2 regions of the Hydrogenophaga sp. UC242_50 genome follow, and region 2 is predicted to be linked to the other one. Evidence: riboswitches for the same ligand, from Rfam matches in the RefSeq annotation. Region 2 holds a riboswitch; the other holds the start of a gene.
The links. Region 2 has a riboswitch for glycine ahead of gcvT (glycine cleavage system aminomethyltransferase GcvT). Riboswitches for the same ligand answer to the same signal wherever they lie in the genome.
Positions count from the first base shown of each region.

Region 1: another riboswitch for glycine. It lies ahead of ACFJGX_RS03910 (transglycosylase domain-containing protein); the one in region 2 lies ahead of gcvT (glycine cleavage system aminomethyltransferase GcvT).

Region 1 is NZ_CP170553.1:759,614-762,948, forward strand. It holds partial or broken gene ACFJGX_RS03900 (penicillin-binding transpeptidase domain-containing protein) at 1-255, opposite strand, end outside; partial or broken gene ACFJGX_RS03905 (hypothetical protein) at 189-356, opposite strand; partial or broken gene ACFJGX_RS03910 (transglycosylase domain-containing protein) at 763-1,407, opposite strand; glycine riboswitch at 1,536-1,625, opposite strand; gene map (type I methionyl aminopeptidase) at 1,655-2,446, opposite strand; gene ACFJGX_RS03920 (ParD-like family protein) at 2,446-2,700, opposite strand; gene ACFJGX_RS03925 (hypothetical protein) at 2,757-3,335, opposite strand, start outside.
Region 2 is NZ_CP170553.1:4,101,778-4,105,112, reverse strand. It holds partial or broken gene gcvH (glycine cleavage system protein GcvH) at 1-134, opposite strand, end outside; gene gcvT (glycine cleavage system aminomethyltransferase GcvT) at 172-1,356, opposite strand; glycine riboswitch at 1,362-1,466, opposite strand; glycine riboswitch at 1,479-1,593, opposite strand; gene ACFJGX_RS20890 (hypothetical protein) at 1,625-2,128, opposite strand; gene ACFJGX_RS20885 (SMP-30/gluconolactonase/LRE family protein) at 2,221-3,335, opposite strand, start outside.

The DNA of each region.
Region 1 (3,335 bases), 2.0 Mb from region 2:
AAGGTCGATCCCGGCTGGCGCACCGCCTGCACCGCGTGGTCGAACTGGTTGAACGCAAAGTCGAAGCCCCCGGCCAGTGCCAGGATCTCACCCGACCTCGCATCGATGGACACCAGCGCGCCCTGCATCTGCGGCAGCTGTGTCAGCCGCCAGCGCCCGGCCGTGTCGGCCACGACACGAACGACGGCACCCGGTTCGATGCGCCTGCGCGCCGGTGCGTCGGGTTTGAGCAGCGCGCTGCTGCCCGGGCTCAGCGTGTGGCGTGCAATGCGAATCACGGTGCCGTCGCGCAGGGCGGCCGTGATGCCGGCGGAGGTCGAGGCTTCCAGCACGGTGCGCCACGCGCAAGGCGCCACTGTCCCGGTAGGGCGCGAGGGCCCGGCGGATGCCGGCCGGGTCGTCGGCCTGCACGGCTTGCTTCAGATGGCCTTCCGGCCCCGCGGGGCCGCGCTGGTGCTGTGCATTCAACAGGCCGGCGCGCAAGGCATGGGTGGCGGCGCGCTGCTCGGCCACGTGGATGGTGGTGGTCACATCCAGGCCCCGCGAGTAGGCCTCGTCCCCATAACGCTCCACCAGCATCTTGCGAACCTGTTCGACCGCGTAGGCCGATGCCGGGTCGGTCGACGGGTGGTTCAGCGCCAAGGTCAGGGGCTCGGCGCGGGCCTGCTCATAGGCCGGCTCATCGAGATGCCCCAGCTCGCGCATGCGCTTGAGAATGTGCTGCTGGCGCACGGTGGCGCGCTCGCGGTTGGCGACCGGGTTGTAGGCGGAGGGCGCCTTGGGCAGGCCGGCCAGCATGGCCGCCTCGGCGACGCTGAGCTGGTCGAGCGTCTTGTCGAAGTAGACCGATGCGGCCGCCGCGAAACCGTAGGCCCGTTCGCCCAGGTAGATCTGGTTCATGTACAGCTCCAGGATCTTGTCCTTGCTGTAGACCGATTCGAGCTTGTAGGCCAGCATGATCTCCATGACCTTGCGCCGGTAGGTCTTCTCCCGGCTCAGGAAGAAGACCCGCGCGACCTGCATGGAGATGGTGCTGCCACCTTGCGCGTGCCCACCGGCCAGGAGGTTGCCGAGCGCCGCGCGAACGAGGCCCGCGTAGTCCACCGCCCCGTGTTCGTGGAACCGCGCGTCCTCGATGGCCAGCAAGGCCTGCTGCATGCGCAACGGGATGCGCTCGATCGGCACGAACTCGCGCCGCTCTTCGCCGTACTCGGCGAGCAGGCTGCCGTCCCTGGCGTGGATGCGCATGGGCAGCATCGGTTCGTAGTGGGCCAGGTGACCAACCTCGGGCACCTGCTGCCACAGGCGGTGCAAGGCATGGGCGGCGCCGAGGGCAACGCCGATGCACAGGCCAAGGGCCAGCGCGGCGAAGAACCGGGCCGTGAAAGGGGTTCGAAAGGAGAACATGGGCAAGGCTCAGGTGAAAGCGCCTCTCCCCCTGTCCTTTTACCTGAGAGTTTCGACTGCGTCGGCAGTCTGCCCCTTCGGTGTGCCGGTGCGCGCGCGGTGCGGCTCGGCCTCTCTCCAGTCGGCGAAATGTGTCTGCGGTCCGGTGGCCTGAGCGATCATGGGAGTTTGCGCCTTCGGCGGAGGCGCGACACGCCTCGCTCTCCCGCAGAGCGTCGCAGTCTATCAGAGGGTCAAAACCCGGGCGTCACACCGGTGCGCGGGCACCCGTGCCACCCGGCCAGGGCGTGAGCACCTCGTGTCCCTCGGGCGTGACGGCCACCATGTGTTCCCACTGGGCGGACAGGGAGCGGTCTTTGGTCACGACGGTCCACCCATCGGCCAAGGTCCGGGTCTCGCGCTGGCCTGCGTTGAGCATGGGTTCGATGGTGAAGACCATCCCCGGCTCCAGCCTGAGCCCCTCGCCGCGCCGGCCATGGTGAAGCACGTTCGGTTCTTCGTGGTAGATCCGGCCAATGCCGTGCCCGCAGTACTCGCGCACCACGCTGAAGTGCTCTCGATGGGCGACGGACTGGATGGCATCGCCAATGTCCCCCAGCGTCGCGCCGGGCCTGACCTGCCGGATGCCGGCCAGCAGGGCTTCGTAGGTGGTCTCCACCAGACGCCGGGCCAGCACGTTGGGTGTGCCGACGAAGTACATGCGGCTGGTGTCGCCGAACCAGCCGTCCTGGTTGACGGCCACATCGATGTTGATGATGTCGCCCTTCTTCAGCAGCTTGTCGGGCGAGGGGATGCCGTGGCAGACCACCTGGTTGACGGAGGTGAGGATGGTCTTGGGGTACCCGTGGTACCCCAGGTTGGCCGGGATGGCGCCCTGGACATTCACGATGTGGTCGTGGCAGATCCGGTCCAGCGTCTCCGTGCTGACCCCGGGGACGACGTGGGGCTCGATCATGCCGAGCACCTCCGCGGCCAGCCTGCCGGCGCGCCGCGCCATCTCGATGTCCTCGGCGGACTTGATGGTGATGCCGCGAGCCACTAGCGCTGGCCCGCCGGGGCTGTGCGGGACTTGCCCGGTGGGGTCGCGGCCGCCACGGTGATGTCCAGGCCCCCCGCGAGTTCCGCCCGCACCAACAGCTGGCAGATCTCCCGGTGGTCCAGCGCCGGGTGAAGCTCGGTCAGCATGCCAACCCGCATCCAGTGTTCGGCCTGCGCATTGATGGACCTGCTCAGCGCATTCCCCGCCACGCGCAGGTTCTCGTGCATCAGGTCCGAAATCTTGACGATCCCCATTCATCACCTATATATGAAACGTATATGAATTATATACGCCTCAAGGTGGACGGCGGCTAGTTGGGGTTGGCCGGCGGGGTGGGTGGCGCGGCGGCCGGTGGGGGGTCCACCGGATCCAGCAGGCCCTTGGGCGGGTTGCGCTTCATCTCACCGGCCAGCGTCAGCTGCTCGGGACTCATGCATTCATCGGCCAGCCGCTTGCCCAGTTGCTGGCTCATGAGCATGGACTTGTTGCCCAACTGCAGCCACATGGCGCCCCGCTTCGGGTCTTCGAGCCGGATGGCACCGGTGCGGCTTTCCACCGGGTGCATGTAGTACCGCGCGTTGCGCATGTTCTTCACCTGCACGATGAAGAACCCCTGCCGCTTGGCGGGCACGATCTCCACAGCCGAGCCCAGTTCGCAGGGGATGTTGCCGAGGTACACGCGCTGCGCGACCGCGAGATCGGCTTCGGTGAGGTTCACGCTGGAATCCTCTTCGATCGGTGTCACTTCTTCCACGGCCTTGGCCGCGGAGCGCGCCAGCGGCGCGCGTTTGGTCGTGGTGGTGGGTTTGGCCGCTGGCTTGGCGGCGGGCTTCGCGGGGGTCTGCTGCGCCATCACCGGGATGGGCGCGAACGCCACGGCGCTCAGGGA
Region 2 (3,335 bases):
CTCTTGCCGACTTCGGGCAGGTCGACGAACACCACGTCGCCCAGCGCGTCCTGCGCGTGCACGGTGATGCCGACGGTGGCGATGCCGCCGTCAACGGTGATCCATTCGTGGTCTTCGGTGTACTTGGTGGTCATGAAAAAGCTCCTGAAAAAAGAAACGAAAAAAGTGAGATCAGCCGCGGAAGTATCGGTTGGGCACGAAGGGCATGGCGCTGACTTCCATGGGCACGGGTTTGCCGCGCACCATCGCCACCACGGGCGTGCCCAGGGCGGCGTGTTCGGGTGTGACGTAGCCGATGGCGATGGGCTTGTTGGCGCTGGGGCCGATGAGGCCGCTGGAGGTCTTGCCGATCACCTCGCCACTGGTGTTCTGCAGTTCGACGTTCTCGCGCACGGGCACCCATTCCTGGGCGATCAGGCCCACGCGCTTGCGGGTCAGCGGTTCGCTGCCGTCGAGCTGCGCGAGCACGCGCGCCGCGCCGGGGAAGCCGCCCGCGCGCGCGCCGCCGGTGCGGCGCACTTTCTGCATGGCCCAGTTGAGCCCGGCTTCCACCGGGGTGGTGGTGGTGTCGATGTCGTTGCCGTAGAGGCACAGGCCGGCTTCGAGGCGCAGCGAGTTGCGCGCGCCCAGGCCGATGGGCATCACTTCGGGCTGGGCCAGCAGGGTGCGCACGAACTGGTCGGCGCGGTCGCCGGGCAGGGAGATTTCGAAGCCGTCTTCGCCGGTGTAGCCACTGCGGGTGACGAAGAGGTCGGCACCGTGCCACTGGAAGGGCGAGCCGGTCATGAAGATCAGTTTTTCGACGCCGGGCACGAGGCGCTGCAGCACGTCCACCGCCAGCGGGCCCTGCAGCGCGAGCAGGGCGCGGTCGGGCAGGGGGATGACTTCGCAGCGCGAGCCGATGCGCGCCTGGATGTGCGCGATGTCACCAGCCTTGCAGGCGCCGTTGACGATGACGAAGAGGTCGTGCCCGCGGTTGACGAACATCAGGTCGTCGATGATGCCGCCCTCGTCGTTGAGCAGCAGGCCGTAGCGCTGCTTGCCCACGCCGAGGTCGATCACGTCCACCGGCATGAGCGTCTCGAAGGCGGCGGGGGCGTCGGGCCCGACCAGGCGCAGCTGGCCCATGTGCGAGACGTCGAACAGGCCGGCGGCCTTGCGGGTGTGGTGGTGTTCGGCCATGAGGCCGGTGGGGTACTGCACCGGCATGTCGTAGCCGGCGAAGGGCACCATGCGGGCGCCCAGTTCGACGTGGAGCTTGTGCAGCGGGGTCTGGAGAAGCGGGGCGGCGGCAGCGGGCACGGCAGAGGCTTTCAGGCAAGGGGGCAGGCCCCGGTGGGGCGAAACACGGTTCATCCGTGCGCTGCCCCACTGTCCGCTTTACCTGAGAGATTCACGCGGGCGATGCCGCGCTTGCTCCTTCGGTGGGCCGCTTCGAGGAACGGCCTCTCTCCAGGGGGGTACACCGGCCTCGCGGCCCGTGTTTGCCAGTCCTTTTGCCTGAGCGTTCAGGGCACCCGGTGTGCGGTGCCGCCTGCGCCTTCGGCGAGCCTTCTCCGGGGACCGGATCGGCTTCTCTCCTGACCCGGCGAGTGTATCGCACGGCGTCCGGCGGGCCGGTGTTTCAGGGCGTTTCCAGGGCCGATTCGGGCAGCAGGCGGGCCAGCCGCTCGCGGATGCCGTCGGCGCGTTCGCTGCCGGCCAGGCGCTCCACGTCGGCCATCATGGCCCGGCTGACGGCCAGCATGTCGCCCACGTCGCGCGCTTCGCGCAGGGCGTCGCGGTAGCGCTGGGCCATGGCCTTGTCGCGCGGGGCGAACATGCGCTCGCTCAGGTCGAACAGGAACATGCGCGCGCTGGCGAGCGAGCGGGGGCCGGAAAAGGCGTCGGCGGAGACGGTGGGCGGGGTGTTGGCCGGCGTGCGGGGCGGCGGTGGTGCTTCGTCCACAAGGTAGCCGCGCGAGATCAGGTCGGCCGCGAGCGTGGGGCCCTGGCCCTCGAACAGGGCGAACAGCTCGGCATCGGGTTTGCGGCCATCGGCCAGCAGCAGCAGGGCGCGCTCGCGCTGCGCGAGTTGGCGTTGCCCGGGTCGCAGCTCGGCGCGGCCCTTCTGGGTCTTGTTCAGCATGGCATCTCGGCGTCGTTCACGGAGCCTGCACTGTGGACAGCCCATGTGACGGCGCGGTGAACACCGCGCAGGTAACCGGCCTGCGGTCGGTTTCAGCCGGCGAACGTGGTTTCCGGCAGGCCGCGCACGCCCGGCACTTCCAGGGCAAACAGCGCGCCCGACAGCGGTGCGCTGGCCAGCGCCTGCGAGCCCAGCCGCACCGAAGCGCTGGTCACATAGAGCGTGCCGAGGTCGGCGCCGCCAAAGCAGCAGCTGGTGGGCCGTGGCACCGGCAGGCGCACCCGCATCAGCTCGCGGCCGTCGGGGCCGAAGCGCGCCAGTTCCCAGCCGTCCCACACGGCCACCCAGAGGCAGCCCTCGGCATCCACCGTCAGGCCGTCGGGTTTGCCTTCGCCCGCGCCGAAGACCACGAGGGGGCGGCGGTTCGCGATGCGGCCGGCCGCGAGGTCGAAGTCGTATTCGTAGATGGTCTTGCGGAAGGTGTCGGTGAAATACATCCGCGTGTTGTCGGGGCTGAAACCCAGGCCGTTGGGCACGGTGAAGCCGCTGTCGACCTTCTCCCAGCTGCCATCCGGATCGACGCGAAAGAGGTTGCCCCGGTTGGCCATGGCGCCCATGTCCATGGAGCTGACCCACAGCCGGCCGCGCCGGTCGCACTTGCCGTCGTTGTAGCGGTTGCCCGGGCGGGCGGATTCGGGGTGGGCGAACAGGGTCATGCGGCCCGAGTCGGGCGCCATGGCCATCAGGCCCGAGGGCGTGGCGAGCAGCAGACCACCGGAGGCCATGGGCACGACCATGCTCACCATGGCGCCCAGCGGTGTTTCGCGCGGCACCCCGCTGGCGGCGTCGAGCTGGTGGATGGCCGGCGCGAGGATGTCCACCCAGTACAGCGCGTTGTCGCGGGGCGACCAGACCGGGCCTTCGCCCAGCAGCGCCCGCGCCTCGCCGATGGCATGCACCTCGGGCGTGGGCGCCGCGGGGGGCTCGGTGTGCGCCAGCAGCGACATCGGCTGGCCCGCCGCGCTGTGCGTGATGGTGCGGGCCGCGCCGATCAGCTCGGCCGACAGGCTGTGCGCGCGCCGCGCATCCAGCTGCGCCGCGCTGGCCGTCACGGCCACGGCCCCGATGGCGCGGCCCTCGTAGTCGAACACCGGCGCGGCCACGCTCACGCGCTCGGCGTCGTATTCACCCACTTCCAGCGCGTAGC